One region of the Enterobacter sp. SA187 genome, then DNA from elsewhere that is predicted to be linked to it. Evidence: predicted binding sites of a transcription regulator. Region 1 holds the regulator's gene; each other region holds the start of a gene.
What was found. Region 1 encodes CRP, which controls carbon source genes, mostly activating them, when cyclic AMP is high. Its sites were predicted from a motif close to ATGTGANNNNNNTCACAT; they were not measured.
Positions count from the first base shown of each region.

Region 2: a site for CRP is predicted at 2,933-2,950, ahead of uxuA (mannonate dehydratase). Genes of this name have one in related genera too.
Region 3: a site for CRP is predicted at 1,731-1,748, ahead of azuC (stress response protein AzuC). Genes of this name have one in related genera too.
Region 4: a site for CRP is predicted at 2,951-2,968, ahead of bhsA (multiple stress resistance protein BhsA). Genes of this name have one in related genera too.

Region 1 is NZ_CP019113.1:755,383-759,917, reverse strand. Features, by position in the region: gene BMF08_RS03845 (YccS/YhfK family putative transporter) at 1-1,566, opposite strand, end outside; gene crp (cAMP-activated global transcriptional regulator CRP) at 1,620-2,252, opposite strand; gene BMF08_RS03835 (OsmC family protein) at 2,558-2,962, shown strand; gene BMF08_RS03830 (phosphoribulokinase) at 3,085-3,954, opposite strand; gene BMF08_RS03825 (YheU family protein) at 3,978-4,196, opposite strand; gene BMF08_RS03820 (hydrolase) at 4,197-4,535, opposite strand, start outside.
Region 2 is NZ_CP019113.1:4,020,484-4,025,018, reverse strand. Features, by position in the region: gene BMF08_RS19400 (phosphatase PAP2 family protein) at 1-223, opposite strand, end outside; gene BMF08_RS19395 (CobW family GTP-binding protein) at 258-1,244, opposite strand; gene BMF08_RS19390 (mannitol dehydrogenase family protein) at 1,375-2,841, opposite strand; gene uxuA (mannonate dehydratase) at 3,048-4,238, shown strand; gene yeiP (elongation factor P-like protein YeiP) at 4,334-4,535, opposite strand, start outside.
Region 3 is NZ_CP019113.1:3,727,212-3,731,746, forward strand. Features, by position in the region: gene BMF08_RS17915 (anaerobic C4-dicarboxylate transporter) at 1-1,094, shown strand, start outside; gene BMF08_RS17920 (DUF2766 family protein) at 1,195-1,446, opposite strand; gene azuC (stress response protein AzuC) at 1,564-1,647, opposite strand; gene BMF08_RS17930 (MFS transporter) at 1,862-3,283, shown strand; gene BMF08_RS17935 (RpiB/LacA/LacB family sugar-phosphate isomerase) at 3,317-3,955, opposite strand; gene yecR (YecR family lipoprotein) at 4,204-4,535, shown strand, end outside.
Region 4 is NZ_CP019113.1:2,122,204-2,126,738, forward strand. Features, by position in the region: gene BMF08_RS10060 (DUF1349 domain-containing protein) at 1-442, opposite strand, end outside; gene BMF08_RS10065 (GNAT family N-acetyltransferase) at 501-1,301, opposite strand; gene BMF08_RS10070 (ATP-dependent Clp protease proteolytic subunit) at 1,443-2,048, shown strand; gene BMF08_RS10075 (YdgH/BhsA/McbA-like domain containing protein) at 2,123-2,332, opposite strand; gene BMF08_RS10080 (hypothetical protein) at 2,393-2,581, opposite strand; gene bhsA (multiple stress resistance protein BhsA) at 2,621-2,878, opposite strand; gene BMF08_RS10090 (TetR/AcrR family transcriptional regulator) at 3,125-3,760, shown strand; gene BMF08_RS10095 (hypothetical protein) at 3,925-4,197, shown strand; gene BMF08_RS10100 (YciE/YciF ferroxidase family protein) at 4,260-4,535, opposite strand, start outside.

The DNA of each region.
Region 1 (4,535 bases):
CTCCAGCGCGTCGTGGGCGTTCTGCCGCAACAGCCCGCTCTGCCACTGCGGCCACAGCCAGACCATGCCGCCAAAGGCGATCAGACAGCCAATCAGCGTATCGATAAGCCTGGCGACGATAAACTGGTCGCCGCTCAGCGTCAGCAGCTGTAACGAATACACCGCGGTGATGGTGAAGCCCACCGTCGCCCAGCCATAATTCTTGCGGATGATCAGATAGCTAATCAGCGTCACCACCAGCATACCGAGCAGCGTATAGCCTTCCGGCACGTGAAAGTGCAGCGTGATACCGGCAATAATCAGCCCCGCCATAGTCCCCGCCGCCCGGTGCTGAATACGCACCCGCGTTGCGCCGTAGCCGTTTTGCGTCACCAGCAGTACCGTCATCAGGATCCAGTAGGGCTTGGGCAGATGCAGCGCGATCCCCATCAGGCTGGCGATGGCGAGCATCACGGCAATGCGCGCCGCATTGCGCAGCGCCGGGGATTTAAACGACAGATAGCTTTTGAGCGCCGGGATCAGCGGCTGGCGGCGCTGTTTATCCTCCATCAGATCGCGCACATACAGCGGGCGCTGGGTGCGCAGTACTCTGGCGATACGGCTGAAGTGCCAGGCGCAGAACTGGCCGACCGGGTTATCCGGATGCTGACGGGCGATTTTTTCCAGCGCGCCGACCTGCTTATCCATATTAAAGCGCACAGGAAAACGGTGATAGAGAATGTCGTCCGCCAGCACCCGCAGCCGGGCGGCGACCACCTGCGCGTTCCAGCGGATCACCGCTTCGGCGTGACTCTGCTCCACCAGTTTTTGCACTTCCTGGGGCTGATGCAGGCTGACGGAAATATGCTCCTGCAGGTCCAGCGCCACCTGAAACGCCCGCAGCAGGCGCTTGTAATCGTTATGCTGATTAGCGGCGAGCATGTGCATTTGCTGGTAACACTGGCTGATCAGATCCACGGCTTTCTGCTGACGCGCCAGCAGCGGCGGCAGGGCTTTTTCCGGATCCGCATGCTGGGTCAGCAGACTGTATTTAGCTTCGCAGTACTCCGCCAGCTGGCGGTAGAGCAGGCTTAAGGATTCGCGCAGCGGCTGTTCGCGCCACATCCAGAACCACAGCCAGTTAAACAGCCCGTACCACAGCGTGCCGGAGGCATAAATCAGCAGCGGCTCCCATACCGGCATATTTCCGGCAAGGCTTAAGGTAAAGATGGCGGCGATAAGCGACGCCGGCAGCAGGCGCGCGTGCAGGGCGCTGATCTCTGCCGTGACGCCAAGCAGCAGCGCCAGCCCGCCGAGGATCAGCGGCAGGGCGATGTTCTCCGCCAGCAATAGCTGCACCGCCAGGCTACAGCCCGCAAACAGCGAGCCGCCCACGATCAGGCGTTTGAAAAAGCGTTTATGGGGGGTATCGAGCCCGGCAATGTTGCAGCAGGCAGGAACGAGAGAGAACAGCAGCCCCTGTTGCAGGTGCCCGAAGGCGAGGCCGATGGCCACAGGGAGACACAACACCAGCGTTTGTCGCAGGGCGTAGTTAATTTCCGGGTGATAGATCAGCCTGCGCCACATGAGAATGCAAACAAAAACGGCGTCTCGCAGATGCAATACGCCGTTTGAGGGGCTTAGCGGGTTCCGTAAACCACGATGGTTTTACCGTGCGCAGAGATCAGGTTTTGATCTTCCAGCATCTTCAGAATGCGACCGACGGTTTCACGGGAGCAGCCAACGATCTGACCGATCTCCTGACGGGTAATTTTAATTTGCATACCGTCCGGGTGGGTCATGGCGTCCGGCTGTTTGGCCAGGTTCAGCAGCGTCTGCGCGATGCGGCCAGTCACGTCGAGGAAGGCGAGGTTACCCACTTTCTCGGACGTCACCTGCAGGCGGCGCGCCATCTGGGAAGACAGGCGCATCAGAATATCCGGGTTCACCTGGATAAGCTGACGGAATTTTTTGTACGAGATTTCTGCCACTTCACAAGCGGTTTTAGCACGTACCCAGGCACTGCGCTCCTGACCTTCTTCAAACAGGCCCAGTTCACCGATAAAATCTCCCTGGTTGAGGTAAGAGAGGATCATCTCTTTACCTTCTTCATCCTTGATGAGCACTGCCACTGAGCCTTTAACGATGTAATACAACGTTTCCGCTTTTTCACCCTGGTGAATCAGCGTGCTCTTCGACGGGTACTTATGAATATGGCAATGAGACAAGAACCATTCGAGAGTCGGGTCTGTTTGCGGTTTGCCAAGCACCATGCGCGGTTATCCTCTGTTATAAGCTGGCTCCAGAGCCAGGATGAACACTCTGCCTCTGGGGTTGCAATCATATGCTTCCCTGTTCCCGGGAAGTGGCCGTTCGAAAATCCAGCCTTTAATGTTTGATGTCGTCTGCATACATGTGCAACGTCAATGTATCACTGTAGCAGCCAGAATGTTTTAGCATAGCTTTTGCTGTGTGTCTCCTGGTGTCTCGCTTCAGCATGATGCAGGTCGCCTTCCGTTGCGAGAATTGTTATGTGCGCGTAATCTGAAGGGAAATTTACCGCGCCGGAGCGAATAAAATGCAAGCAAGAGTCAAATGGGTAGAAGGTTTAACGTTCCTGGGCGAGTCTGCTTCAGGCCACCAGATCCTGATGGACGGCAACTCAGGCGATAAAGCGCCAAGCCCGATGGAGATGGTGTTGATGGCCGCCGGGGGATGCAGCGCCATTGACGTGGTATCCATTCTGCAAAAAGGGCGTCACGATGTGACGGATTGCGAAGTCAAACTGACCTCCGAGCGCCGTGAAGAGGCGCCGCGTCTGTTCACGCACATCAATCTGCACTTTATCGTCACCGGCAAAGCGCTGAAAGAAGCGGCGGTAGCCCGCGCGGTGGATCTGTCGGCAGAGAAGTATTGTTCGGTGGCGCTGATGCTGGAAAAAGCCGCCACTATCACCCATTCGTTTGAGGTGATTGAGGGGTGATTTTTGGTGCACGTCAGGTGGCGCTGCGCTAACCCTGCCGGATGGCGCTACGCTTATCCGGCCTACAAAAGCTTAATCTGTAGGCCGGATAAGGCGTTCACGCCGCCATCCGGCACAAAAAATCACTCGATTTTCTTGCCTTCCATCAGCCGCTGCACCAGCGGCAGCATGATCAGCTCCATCGCCAGCCCCATTTTTCCGCCCGGCACCACTAATGTATTGATGTGGGAAATGAATGAGCCCTGCAACATCGCCAGCAGCCAGGGAAAATCGATGCCTTCCAGATTACGGAAATGGATCACCACAAAGCTTTCGTCCAGCGACGGGATCGCTTTCGCGGCGAAGGGGTTGGAAGTATCCACGGTCGGCACGCGCTGGAAGTTAATGTGCGTGCGGGAAAACTGCGGCGTAATAAAGTTGATGTAGTCTTCCATCGACCGCACCACCGAATCCATCACCGTTTCCCGTGAATGCCCGCGCTCGCTGGTATCGCGCACCAGCTTCTGGATCCACTCCAGGTTAATGATCGGCACCACGCCGACCAGCAGATCCACATGGCGCGACACGTCCTGCTGTGGCGTCACCACGCCGCCGTGCAGCCCTTCATAAAACAGCACGTCGGTAGGTTCAGGCAACGGTTGCCACGGTGTGAAGGTGCCCGGCACCTGATTCCACGGCACTGCCTCATCGTAGGTATGGAGATATTTACGTGACTGGCCGGTGCCGGTCAGCCCGTACTCGATAAACGTCTGCTCCAGCAGCCCGAAGTCATTTGCTTCCGGGCCGAAATAGCTGATATGCCGTCCGGCATCGCGCGCTTTACGGATCGCCATGTCCATTTCCGGGCGCGTGTAACGGTGAAAGCTGTCGCCTTCCACTTCTGCGGCGCGCAGATCCAGTTGCGCGAAAATCTTACGAAACGCGAGGCTGGTGGTGGTGGTTCCGGCTCCGCTGGAACCCGTTACGGCAATCACCGGATGTTTGGCAGACATAGCAACGCTCCCTAAAACTGGTTTTATTCGCGAAACTGCTTCTTCGGCATGATGTTCACCGTTTCATGCAGTTCAGACCACACCAGCACCGCTTCTCCGGTTTGCAGCTGGCGCTTAACGTCGGCGACCTTTTGTTCAAGTGAACGCTCATGTTCACCATAATCGGTGCCTTCACGCAAGACAAAGCTCTCGATCAGGCTGTCGAGCGTCTCTGTTGCCAGATCCTGCCAGGGGATAATCATTTACGCCTCCAGATATGTTGTCAGCCAGTCGGGAATGCGCTTTTCCAGCCACATTTCCGGGCGGCGCAGCGTCCCGCCCACAAAGCCCACGTGCCCGCCGTGTTCCGTCAACTGATACTCCACGTTGGGCGGTAAATAACCCGCCGCCGGAATAACATTATGATCCATAAACGGATCGTCTTTGGCATGAATGATAAGCGTCGGCTTGCGAATCTTCGGCAACACCGGCATGGCGCTGCACTGACGATAATAGTCGATGGCGTCGGTAAAGCCGTGGATACGGGCGGTGATCAGATCGTCAAAATCCCGGATGCGGCGCATACGACGCAGGCGGGTAAG
Region 2 (4,535 bases), 1.2 Mb from region 1:
GCGCGCCCATCGCCAGTAGGGAGCAGGCATCAAAGGCGCGGTTGTTGGTGATAGCGACCAGCCACAGAAAGGCACGGCTTTCAGTCAGCTTTTCATTAAAGAAATGAAAAATAGCCGAGTCGAGGGTAAACCACATGCCATGGTTTACTGGCAGGAACCAGGATAAAAACAGCGCCAGACCGGCGGCATTTAACAGTAAAATCAGGGGAAGTCGCGTTTTCATGTATTCATCAGAAACTAAGGTATCAACCGTAACGTTAATTCTCGTCGGCTAAACGAAGCTTCAACAAAGTTGACTGAAGTGCATTCCAGTCCGCTTCATCAGCGGTGATCAGCTCAATACGGCTGTCCGGCGGCGATACATTTTGCGTTTCGATACGCAAATCCTGTCCCTGACGATTAATACGCACCAGCCCTTCGGGAATGCGCATCACGCCTTTTACACGATCCACCGGCGCCAGCCGCGCCCACTCCAGCAGGCCAATGGTGTCGAAACGGGTTTCAGCATCAAAGATCCAGCCGCAGGCCTGATGGCCCTGCCCACTGTTGAGGCTGCGACGCCAGCGCTGATGGGAAGGCAGACTTAGCGCGGCAAGGCCTTTTTTATCGCCATGGCTGTGCTGATGCGCGGCGCTTTCGGGCAGCTCACGCTGGTTGCGGCGCGGGCGATCCAGCAGGGCGGGGTCGATATTTCCCTGGGTGGCGGTGAATAACTCCCGATCGCCGCCGTACTGCTGCCACCACTGCGCCAGCGCCTGCTCGCTTTCCGGCGTGCGGCGATCCGCTTTGTTGGCGATGATAATATCTGCCGCCGCCAGCTGGTCGCGGAAGTTCTCATTATTCACGGCCTTTTCATCCAGCAGTTGACGCGGATCGAGCAGGCAGAGGGTGGCCTGTAATTCGATCCACGGCTCATAAACCGGGGCGGTAAGCATATCGAGGATCTGCTTCGGATGGCCCAGGCCGGTAGGCTCGATCAGTAAACGGTCCGGCTTACCCTGGCGCAGCAGGGTATTCAGCCCCACCTGCATTGGCAAACCATTCACGCAGCACATACAGCCGCCGGGGATCTCTTTTAACAGCGCGCCGCTGTCCGCCAGTAATGCGCCGTCAATGCCGACTTCACCAAATTCATTCACCAGCACGGCCCATTTTTCGGCGGGATCCTTCTGCGCCAGCAGATGCAAAATAGAGGTGGTTTTACCGCTACCCAGAAAACCGGTGATCAGGTTGGTCCTGGTCATATAAGCTCCATGATTAGATCTGTTAACTGTTATTAAGTAACAATAATGCTAATCCTGGCGAAAAAAGAAGGAAAAGAGAAGTGAAAGGGCGGACAGATGGCTTCTCTGTCCGCTTTAATGGCAGGAATTGTTAATGAGCGAGCGTGTCAATCACCGCCTGATGCGCGCCTTTATCAGCAATCTGTTGCCAGGCCGCCTGGATCGCATTGACGAACGCCGGATCGGCCGGCAGGTCGCTGCCGAAGATTTCCGTCAGCGTCAGCAGGGCGGGTACGCGATCGTCCGGCTCGCTGGTTTCGACGATGGCGCGGAATTTTTCCACCAGCGGATCGCGAATATCAATCGCCTGCCCGGCATCGTCAACGCCGCTGACATAGCGCATCCAGCCAGCGACGCCCAGCGCCAGCAGCGGCCAGGGCGTACCGCGTTGCAGATGCACGCGGATCCCGTCCAGCATACGCTGCGGCAATTTCTGGCTGCCGTCCATGGCGATCTGCCAGGTCCGGTGTTGCAGCGCCGGGTTGGCAAAACGGTCGATCAGGCTGTCGGCGTAAGCGGTGAGATCCACATCGGTGATGCGCAGCGTCGGTGCCTGCTCTTCCAGCATAAGACGGCGGGCGGCGCGGCGGAAATGCGCGTCCTGCATGCAGTCGCTGATATGGGCAAAACCCGCCAGATAGCCCAGATAGGCAAGGAAAGAGTGGCTGCCGTTCAGCATACGCAGCTTCATTTGCTCCCACGGCAGCACATCCTGCACCAGTTGCACGCCAGCCACTTCCCATGCCGGGCGTCCGGCAACAAAGTTATCTTCGACTACCCATTGAATAAAAGGCTCACAGCTGATGGCGCAGGGATCTTCCACCCCCAACGTGCGGGTAATCTCCGCCAGCGATTCATCCGTTGCCGCCGGTACGATGCGATCGACCATGGTGCCGGGGAAGCTCACTTTGTCGTTGATCCACTGTGCCAGCTCAGCGGAGCGCTGCTGCGCCATGCCGAGCACGGCGTTTTTCACCACATGGCCGTTGTCGGGAATATTGTCGCAGGAGAGGACGGTAAAAGGCGCAAGGCCGCGATCGCGACGGCGGGCAAGCGCTTCCACCAGAATACCCGGCGCAGAGTGCGGCTCGGTGGGGTTTTGCAGATCGTGCACGATACGCGGCTGATTAAGATCCAGTTTGCCGGTCGCCGGATCGATGCAGTAACCTTTTTCCGTGATGGTCAGCGACACAATCGCCACCTGCGGCTCGCAGAATTTTTCGATGATGGCAGGCAGGGAGTCCAGTTTGGCGTTCAGGCATTCGTGAACCGCGCCGACGATAATCGCCTCGTTGCCCGTCGCGCCTTTTTCCAGCACGGTGAACAGGTGCTCCTGCTCACGCAATTGCATCATTAACCGGTCGCCGCTGAACAGGCTGATTTCGCAGATCCCCCAATCGCCGCCCCGGGCGTTCAGCACCCGGTCCGTTAACAGCGCCTGATGCGCGCGATGAAAAGCGCCAAAGCCGAAATGCACGATGCGCGAGCGCAGCAGGGAGCGATCATACTGCGGTAAGCGGACGTTTTCCGGCAGCGTTTGCGAGGCGATTGTCTTCATTAATAAACACCTGATTAACTAATAATTAACAAGATGCAGTGTAAAGTTATATGACAGCAAATTGAATTGGTATGCCTTAATTTTACGGGGAATGTGAGCTGGATCAATCTGGGATACGGTGGGGTTTGATCGCCGGAAATAAACATGTATGGTAGTCGTCATTGGCTTTGACTGTATTGGTATAACAACTTTTAGAGGGTTAGGCGATGGAACAAACCTGGCGTTGGTATGGACCGAACGATCCGGTATCTCTTGATGACGTCCGTCAGGCGGGCGCAACCGGCGTGGTCACCGCACTGCATCATATTCCTAACGGTCAGGTATGGCCGGTGGAAGAAATCAAACAGCGCCAGGCGCAGCTGGCTGAAAAAGGCCTTACCTGGTCGGTAGTGGAAAGTATTCCGGTACACGAAGACATCAAAACCCACAGCGGCGAATACAAAACCTGGATTGCCAATTATCAGCAGAGTATCCGTAATCTGGCGGCCTGCGGCATCGATACCGTCTGCTACAACTTTATGCCGATCCTCGACTGGACGCGTACCGACCTGGAATATACGCTGCCGGACGGCTCCAAAGCCCTGCGTTTTGATCAGATTGCTTTTGCCGCTTTCGAGCTGCATATCCTGAAACGCGAAGGGGCGCAGGCAGACTACACCGAAGAAGAGCAGCGTCAGGCGCTGGAATTCTTTAACGCCGCCAGCGACGCGGAAATTGAAAAGCTGACGCGTAATATTATTGCCGGTCTGCCGGGGGCGGAAGAGGGCTATACGCTGGATCAGTTCCGCGCGCGCCTGGCGGAATACGATGGCATTAATAAAGAACAGCTGCGTGAAAACATGGCCGTGTTCCTGAAAGCCATTGTGCCGGTTGCGGAAGAAGTGGGCGTGCGTCTGGCCGTTCACCCGGACGATCCGCCGCGCCCGATCCTTGGCCTGCCGCGTATTGTTTCCACCATTGAAGATATGCAGTGGCTGAAAACGTGCGTCGACAGCATCCATAACGGCTTCACCATGTGCACCGGCTCTTACGGCGTGCGGGCAGATAACGATCTGGTGAAGATGGTGGAAACCTTTGGCGACCGCATTCACTTTACGCATCTGCGTTCTACCTGCCGCGAGGCGAACCCGAAAACCTTCCACGAAGCCGCGCATTTACAGGGCGACGTTGATATGGTGGCGGTGGTGAAAGCGATCCTCACTGAAGAACTGCGTCGTAAGAAGGCCGGAGATTTACGACCGATCCCGTTCCGTCCCGATCACGGGCACCAGATGCTGGACGATCTGCGTAAGAAAACCAACCCTGGCTATTCGGCAATTGGTCGTCTGAAAGGGATGGCGGAAGTACGCGGCGTGGAACTGGCGCTGAAACATACGCTGTTCCCGGAACTGCTTTAGAACGGTAAAATGGTAAAACAATTGCCGGGTGGCGCTGCGCTAACCCGGCCTACATGTAGGCCCGGCAAGCTTGCGCCGCCGGGCGAAAATGTGCCTTAATCCGCTCGGCCCATATAACGGCTTTCTTCGATATGAATGCGGATCTTCTCGCCCGTGGTCAGGTATTCCGGTACCTGGATCACCAGACCGGTGCTCAGGGTGGCAGGCTTGGTACGGGAGCTGGCTGAAGCGCCTTTAATGCCCGGTGCCGTTTCCACAATTTCCAGATCCACCGTCTGCGGCAGCTCCAGCGCCAGC
Region 3 (4,535 bases), 1.5 Mb from region 1:
ACCCGCAGCACATTACATTGCTCGCGCCCTTCACCACCTGGACGCTGACGTTTTTGTGCGGCACCGGACATGTGGTCTACACCATGTTTCCCATTATCGCCGATATCGCGCTGAAAAAAGGTATCCGCCCGGAGCGACCGATGGCGGTGGCGTCGGTGGCTTCACAAATGGCCATTACCGCCTCGCCCGTTTCGGTGGCGGTGGTGTCGCTGGTCTCTATTCTGGCGGCGCAGCACGGCATCGGGCAGGCCTGGAGCATCCTGGAGATCCTCGCCGTCTCCGTGCCGGCCTCGCTGTTTGGCGTGGCCGTCGCCGCGCTGTGGAGCCTGCGCCGCGGTAAGGATCTGGCGGATGACGCGGAGTTCCAGCAGAAATTAACCGATCCGAAACAGCGGGAATTTATCTACGGCAGCAGCGACACCTTAATGAATCAGCGCTTCCCGAAGCAGGCGTACTGGTCAACCTGGATCTTCTTCGCCGGTATTCTTGTGGTGGTATTACTGGGCGCGTTGCCGGAACTGCGACCCTCATTTGAGGTGAAGGGCAAAATGACGCCGCTGTCGATGAACCTGGTGATCCAGATGATGATGCTGATTGCCGGGGCGGTGATGCTGATCGTCTGTAAGGTGAATGCGTCGACCATTTCCAGCGGCGCGGTGTTCAAGGCCGGGATGGTGGCGATTTTTTCGGTGTTTGGCGTGGCGTGGATGAGTGACACCTTCTTTCAGGCGCATCTGGAGGAGTTAAAAGTGGCGCTGGAGGGCGTGGTGCAGAATCATCCCTGGACCTACGCGATTGTGTTATTCCTGGTGTCCAAGCTGGTCAACAGCCAGGCGGCGGCACTGACTGCCGTTGCGCCCATGGCGCTGATGCTGGGCGTCGAGCCAAAAATGCTGCTGGCGTTTTTCCCGGCGTCATACGGCTATTTTGTACTGCCGACCTATCCGAGCGATCTGGCCTGTATCGGCTTTGACCGTTCAGGCACCACCCGCATCGGGAAATTCATCATCAACCACAGCTTTATAATTCCGGGGCTGATTGGCGTCAGCTGTGCCTGTGCGGCGAGCTATGCGCTGGTGATGGCGCTGTTCTGATCCTGCCGGCGGGGTCGCCCCCGCCTTTTTTCAGCGCGGCTTCCGCGCCCGATCTTCGAAAACATCCGTTTGAATAATTCAAAACGAAGGTTTACTTTAGCTAGTGCGCCTCGCCCTGCGGCGTGAACTTCAGCTCAATCAGCGCAATGGCTTTCTGAATGGCGCGGCGGGTCACCGGATCGGCGGCAGCCGGATGGGTGGTGAAATCGATGGTTTTCAGCTGCTGCGACATTTTCTCACGCACTTCAACCGGCGCGATAACGTCAATGATGTCGAGGATTTGTTTGATCACCAGCTGGCAGGCGACAACGTCAGATACCAGTTCTTGATCGGCACTCAGGGATTCAGACATGGAAGGCTCCTTTCAGTAAGGACGCCATAGTAGCGGGAAGCGCTGCGAAAAGGTAGTTTGCCCGGCCTGCACAGCGTACATCAGATATAAAAAAACCTGCCGCAGCAGGTTTTTTTATCAGAACATCGCGCCAGGCGGGACGTCTTTGAAAGTTTTGCAGTAGGTTTCAAAAATGCTTTTCAGGATCTTACGCAGTTTCATCTTTTGCTCCGGAGAAATTTGTTATGCAGGTGTTATGTTTCTGTGTGCACATAATATGACCTGCATCACAAAAATCAACCAGTTTGTGAAGCCCATCACATTAAAAAACGCATTGATATTTTAGTTTTGTTAAAAAATGCATGATAAATCCGTAAGTTACGGACATTTCATTTCTGTAAAAATTTAAAATTTTTTTTAAAATGGCAGACCAAAAATGAGTGACAGCACCCAACCGGAGGCCAGACGCGGCGTTTCTCCCGCCGCGCTGCTGGTCGCCGGGGCGTTTTTTATGGAGTTTCTCGACGGTACGGTGATCGCTACCGCCCTGCCGGACATGGCGGAAAGTTTCGGCGTCGATGCCGTCGATCTGAATATCGGTATCAGCGCCTATCTGATCACCCTGGCCGTGTTGATCCCGGCCAGCGGCTGGATCGCCGACCGCTTCGGCGCGCGTAAAGTCTTCGCCTCGGCGCTGGCGATCTTCACCCTCGCCTCGGTGTTCTGTGGCCTCGCGGTCAGCGTGGAGTGGTTTGTCGCCATGCGTATTTTACAGGGCATCGGCGGCGCGCTGATGGTGCCGGTCGGACGGCTGGCAGTATTGCGCACCACCCCCAAGCATCTGCTGATCACCGCCATCGCCACCCTTACCTGGCCCGCCCTGGTCGCGCCTATCATTGGCCCGCCGCTGGGTGGCTTTATTACCAGTTTCGCCAGCTGGCGGTGGATCTTCTTTATTAACGTACCGCTGGGGCTGATCGCCATTGCGCTGGCGCTGCGCATCATTCCGGATATTCGCGAGGAGGAGCGGCGGCCTTTCGATATGCCCGGTTTCCTCTCCACGGCTATTGCGATGGTCAGCCTGGTGTATGCCATGGAATTGCTGGGCGCGCAGCAGCCGCAGGGGTGGCTGACGGCGGCGATGTTGCTGCTGGGCGCGGGCACGCTGTTTTATGCGCTGCGCCATTTTCAGCGCGCCCGCTGGCCGATGATACGTCTCGATGCCATGCAGGTGCCGACCTTCCGCGTGACCATGTACGGCGGTTCGCTGTTTCGCGCCTCCATCAGCGCCGTGCCTTTTCTGTTACCGCTGATGTTTCAGGTGGGCTTTGGTATGGATGCCTTTCATGCCGGGCTGCTGGTGCTGGCGGTGTTTGTCGGCAATCTGACGATAAAACCCGTCACCACCCCGCTTATTCGCTGGCTGGGATTCAAAAAACTGCTGCTGATCAACGGCGCGCTCAATGTGCTGGCGCTGCTGGCCTGCGCCTTCCTGACGCCCACGACGCCGGTGTGGGTGATCCTGCTGGTGCTTTATCTCGGCGGCGTCTTTCGCTCGGTACAGTTTACCGGCGTCAGTACCCTGGCCTTTGCGGATGTACCTTCAGCGCAGATGAGTTACGCCAATACGCTGTTCAGCACCGCGACACAGCTGGCGGTGGGGCTGGGCATTACGCTGGGGGCGATTGGTATTCGTATCGGCGAACGGGTTGGCGACTGGCTCTCGCTGGGAGAGGTGCCGGGGATCAGTTTTCGCCTGGCATTCGTGGCGATCGCGCTGATTTGTCTGGTGGGCATGGCGGATACGCTGCGGCTGACGAAAGATGCCGGCAGTGCGGTGTCGAATAAAAAGGGATAAAAAAAGGCCAGCGAACGCTGGCCTTTCGGGATGTTATGCGAGCATTTCACGTACGAAGGCTTCGATCTCTTTATCCTGGCAGTTTTCGAAGAAACACTCCTGGAAACGCTGACCGGAAACGGCAGTTTTCACCAGCTCCGGATCGATGGCGCGCAGGGTGTCCAGATAGTTGTCTTTCACCACTGCCGCTTTCACCTGATTAAGGATCCCGGCGTTACGCACCTGCGGCTCTTTACGCTCCGGCGGATACCCTTCGCCTTTGCGGCCGGTGAAGGCTTTTTCGAAGATAAAGCGCACGTTCAGCTCTGCGCCCCAGCCAAAACCTTTAGCGAACGGCAACGCCAGCGCGTTACCGTTGTTGATCTGCGCGAACAGGAAAGCATCTGCCGGATCGATGCAGTAGCCGCAGTTCACGCCCGGATGGATATTCAGCGACATCAGCGCGCCCTGACCGGTGCCGCACCCGGCAATCACGAAATCAACGGCTTTAGAGTTCAGCAGGATGCTGGCCATGATGCCTAAGTGGATGTAGGTCAGGTGATGGTCATTCTCGTCGCTCATGCCGACGTTGAAAACCGGGAAGTTCTTCTCATCCGCGACGGTTTTCAGCTCTTTAAGGATAATGGCGTTTTTGGCAGCCTGGCTGTTTTCCATCATCAGTGCAATTTTCATTGTGTCTTCTCCTGAAGCGTTGCGGGATGTCCCGCCGTGAATAGCGAACGTTTTAGAAACCTTACTACTAAGCAAACATACTTTCAAATTTAGTGAAAAATCGTTTTAAAAAGTTGCGAGGTGCTCACAGTTTTTCCCGCTTCGCTGGCCGTTACAATTAGTAAGGCCAGAAAATCCGGCTATTCAGGCTATTGGCGGGAAAGAGAGGTTGTAGGATGAGAACATCGAAACTGAATCAGAGCGATACCATGAAGAGTATGCTTTTAGCCGCCGCAGTCCTGCTGCTGGCAGGATGCACCATCACTAAAGAGCCGCAGGTTAGCGAGGTCATTCAGACCACCGGTGTGGTACGACTGAATTTTAACGAAGCCATGCTGCAAAATGCGCGCTTTGATGAGTATACCACCCACGGCACCGCCACGCGTCAGTGCCAGCAAATGGGCTATGCCACCGCCGCCGCGTACGGTCAGCCGATCCGTACCTGTAGTGTATTCAGCGGTTCACTGTGCCTTAATGAAAAAATCACCCTGCAATACCAGTGTCAGGGGCTGGCGCTGTCGCCTGCCGCCACCGGCTATTA
Region 4 (4,535 bases), 1.4 Mb from region 1:
CTAAACGCAGCAGCGGCCAGTGCTGGCCATCGGTGGAATACTGTAGCCGCAGACTGTCGCCTTTACGCGTTAGCCGCAGCCAGAAAATGCGCGGATCGCCCGGAAAAATCCCCGTCGCCCAGTCTGAATTCTCCCGCGTCAGCACGCTGCCGATAGCCGGCGCGCCATCGTTATACTCAATGCCGGCTTTTAACCAGTAGTGCTCGTCGATCATCAGCATGATCCCCGCCTGGTCGTACAGCGTGTTGAAATCGGCGCATACCTTTACCTGGAAGGTAAAGTCATCGGCGACCTCTGTTGCGAAAATATGCCCGGAAAAGCGCTCAAAGCCATACCAGGTTTTTTGCCAGAAGTCTGTCTTTTCGTCGGTAATAACCTGTAATTTACCGTTTTCGTAATGCCACTGTGCGGGTTCATTGATCCAGTTAAAATTTACTGACATGCAGCCTCCAGCGTCGTCAGGATGAAGTCTCAGTGTAGAATCTTTCATACAAAACAGCCTATGGCGTACGCACCATTTCATACTGGGCAATCACCATTTCCTTAAAGCCCGCCCCTTCAAACAATGAAGAAAAAGCGGACGGAACGGCGACGGGCGTTCCAATCCCAGGATATTGCGCGTTGATTTTTTGCAATAGCTGGCGGGCAAGGCCCTGACGGCGGTGCGCGGGATCCACGAAAAGATAGCGCAGCTGCGGCGTGGCTGTCAGCGTGGCGATCACCCCCCAGGCGTGCTCGCCATCTTTCACCACCCGACACGGCAGCGACGGGAAGCAGAGCGGATCGAGCTGCCAGGGCGTATTTTCAGCCGGGCCGCGATAAATCGCGCACAGCAGGCCATCCAGCGAGTCGTCTGCCAGTTCAGTCCTGGGTTCGACAAGCTTGCCCTGATAGCCGCACAGTTCGCGCGCGACGCAAAATCCCAGCGATTGATACAGCGCAATGGCAGGCCTGTTCTCGCGGATCACCTCAAGCGACAGAGAGGTGACCTCTGTTAGCCCGGCAAATAACACGCTCAGCATCGGTTTGGTCAGCCCTTTACCGCGCCAGCCAGGCTGGATCGCAAAGGCCGCCAGCCGCGCGCGGTTGCCCCGCCGCGTAATAAGCGCGATCGCCACAGGCTCGTTATCCGCAAACCAGACGCAGGAATCTGCAAAGCTCAGCCCCTCGGCAATAAAGCGGGCGGCAAAGTGCTCTGGCGTTAGCGTAAAAGGAACAAAATAATCCTGAAAACAGCGCCCGAGAATATCCGTCAGCTCAGTGATGCTGAGCGCGTAAGCGGGTACGGCGGTAAAAGGCATCGCATCTCTCCATGAACAAATGAGTCACTTATTCTACAGGGTAACGCCGACGGTTACTGTTGGGTTGACGGCAAAAGGCAGCTACACTCAGTTTGCAGATAACATTGCGCATGTTGCGCGCTTTTGCCAGAGGATATGACAATGCACCACACGATGAAAAACGATCCTGAAGATACGTCAAAAGAAGAAACCCAGGGTTCCGGCCTGTTGCAGCAAAAAATGCTCGCCTCCCGCTCGATCATTATTTCCGGTGAGATCAACCAGACGCTGGCCGAAAAAGTAGTGACGCAGCTGATCCTGTTGCAAAGCATCAACAATGATCCGATTAAGCTTTATATCAACAGCCAGGGCGGTCATGTTGAAGCGGGCGATACCATCCACGACTTTATCAAATTCATTCGTCCGGAAGTGCATGTCATTGGTACCGGCTGGGTCGCCAGCGCCGGGATCACCATTTACCTGGCAGCGAAAAAAGAGCACCGCTATTCTCTGCCAAATACCCGTTTTATGATCCATCAGCCGTTAGGCGGCGTGCGTGGTCAGGCAACGGATATTGAAATTGAAGCGCGTGAAATTATTCGCATGCAGGAAAGGGTTAACAAGCTGATTGCCGACGCGACCGGGCAGCCGCTGGAAAAAGTGAAAAAAGATTCAGACCGTAACTACTGGATGTCACCGGAGCAGGCGCTGGATTACGGCGTCGTCGGTAAATTAATTCAGCACTATGACGATTTAAACCTCGACTAAGCCTGTATTGCGCGCATAAAAAAAGCTCCCTCGGGAGCTTTTTTGTCTGGCGGCGCCAGGACAGGCTCGCTGACTTATTTTGTCAGTTCAGCGGTCATGTGCACGTTATTACTGACGTTAGCTTCAGTAATTTTATAGGATGCGCCAGCTTTCTCTGCTTTTGCGGCAATCTGCGCTTCAGCGGCGTCCAGCGTGGAGGCAGAAGCGGTAACGGATTGTGCGAAAGCGCCGAAAGACATCAGGGACAGAGCGGCTACAGCGGCCAGGGTTTTAACGTTTTTCATGATAATTCCTTAAACAGTATATTCGGTAAGAGCGTTAACTTTTTGTTCAGGGATCGCCAGTTACTGGAGATCGCCTGCGGTCAGGTTTTCAGGATCGAAAGCGTGACTGTATTCCAGGTGGTTCCGATGCGCGGTGTTATCGATATTCGAACCGGCTTCAGGACGCGGTGTAGAGTTATTGGCTGCCATTGCGCCAAAGGAGACGGTGGCGGCCAGGATAAAAGCAGTAACTACGCTGATGTTTTTCATTTTTTGTACCTTCTTTCATCAAGGGTCGTTATCGGCGACTTATTTATAAATTACCGCAGTACCGTGCAGCGTATTCGGGCCGGTAATAGAAGTGATGCGGTAAGACTTCGCGCCCATTTCATCGGCTTTCTGTGCCAGTTCTGCTTCCAGTGATGCGATGTTAGTGCCCGCGTTAGCTGAGATATGCCCCACTTTCTGCTGACCGGCGGGAGTCGCATCAACCTGCACCGCAGCGACGCTTGCGAAAGAGAGTGAACTCAGGATGGCGACGGCGAACAGAGCTTTAACGTTTTTCATAATCAGTACCTTCAGTATTCGGTGTAATGAGTGTCGTAAGTAATTACTTAACGATCGATAGACAAATGATAGATGTGATCTGCATCACACGTCAACCTTATTTTTTAATGACCGTTAATATAATTATTAAACCCATATAAATCATTTAGATACATGGAAAAATTTTTTGTATAAAACCTGCTGGTCATCGCTGCCGACTTGTTTTTATAATGATTACTATATAAATCACTGAAAGCAGGGGGCCGAATGACCATGCAGATGACAAGTTGTACGAAGAAAGGCAGGGGACGACCCAAAGTGTTTGACCGTGAGGCCACGCTGGATCGGGCGATGGAATTATTCTGGCAGCACGGCTACGAAGCGACCTCGCTTGCCGATCTGGTAGAGGCGACAGGCGCGAAGGCGCCGACGTTATATGCAGAATTTACTAATAAAGAGGGACTGTTCCGGGCGGTACTGGACCGCTATGTCAGTACCTTTGCCGCCAGGCACAAAGCGCAGTTGTTCTGCGATGAGAAACCCGTGGAGCAGGCCGTGCGTGACTATCTCACCGCGCTGGCCCGTTGCTTTACCAGCACAGATACCCCGGCAGGTTGTTTTCTGATCAATACTTCCGCCACGGTATCGGCATCTTCAGAGCAAATCGCCTGTGCTGTGCGTACCCGTCATGCGCAGGAAGAAAAGATGCTGCTGGCGTTTTTAACGCAACGGCAGGAAAAGGGTGAACTGCCCGCCCACACCGATTTGTCAGCATTGACCGCTTTTATAAGCTGCCTGATCCAGGGGATGTCGGTCAGCGCCCGTGAAGGGGCGTCGCCTGAAGATCTGATGCAAATTATCGATACGACGCTGGCGTTGTGGCCGACGTTAGTTTCGTCTTAAGTCATTAAAATGATTGGTTTTACTGATAAATGGCGATATGGCCGGAAATGTGACCGGATACGATAATAAAAAATTTTCAGATAATTCTGCTAAAAAAGCACAATTTTAAGGCGGTCTGGTATAAACCATCTATAATCTCTATTCATACCTTTGAGGGTGAAAATGTGAACAATGGTTTTTACCGGATCCGGTACAAAGGTATCGTGCAGCTCGCATTCTATACGAATGAAGAAGTAGAAAACCTTGACACCGGTACGCAGACAATGGGTTTCTGGCGCTTTGTTGAGGGCTTTGAAATCGACAACAATGACGAGATTGGTGTACTGGGTGGGCCTTATGACGCCTTTGGAAACTCGCTGACGAGCATTGTATTAAGCAATGAACCTGTTTATACGGGTGGCATTTTCGGCAGCGGCGAACAAACGGAACAAATATAATCTCAGATAGGCCGATCGGACGATCGGCCTTTCTTTTTACTGCTTAAAAGCAGCAGATGAAATTACGCCTGCTGTTCAGCAAGGATCGTCAGTTTCTCATCTGTGGCTTTTTCTTCTTCCAGGGTTTCACCCAGTAAACGGGCAGCTTCTTTATAACCCAGTTTCACCGCCAGTGCGCGAAGCGTACCGTAAGTGGCGATCTCATAGTGCTCGACCTTTTGCGCAGCGCCAATCAAACCAGCGTCACGTACCGGGCCCGCTTCCACAGAATCGATGATTTCCTGGGCTTCCTCGACCAGACCTTCTAACGCATGGCATTTCATTCGCTTAATGCGTAC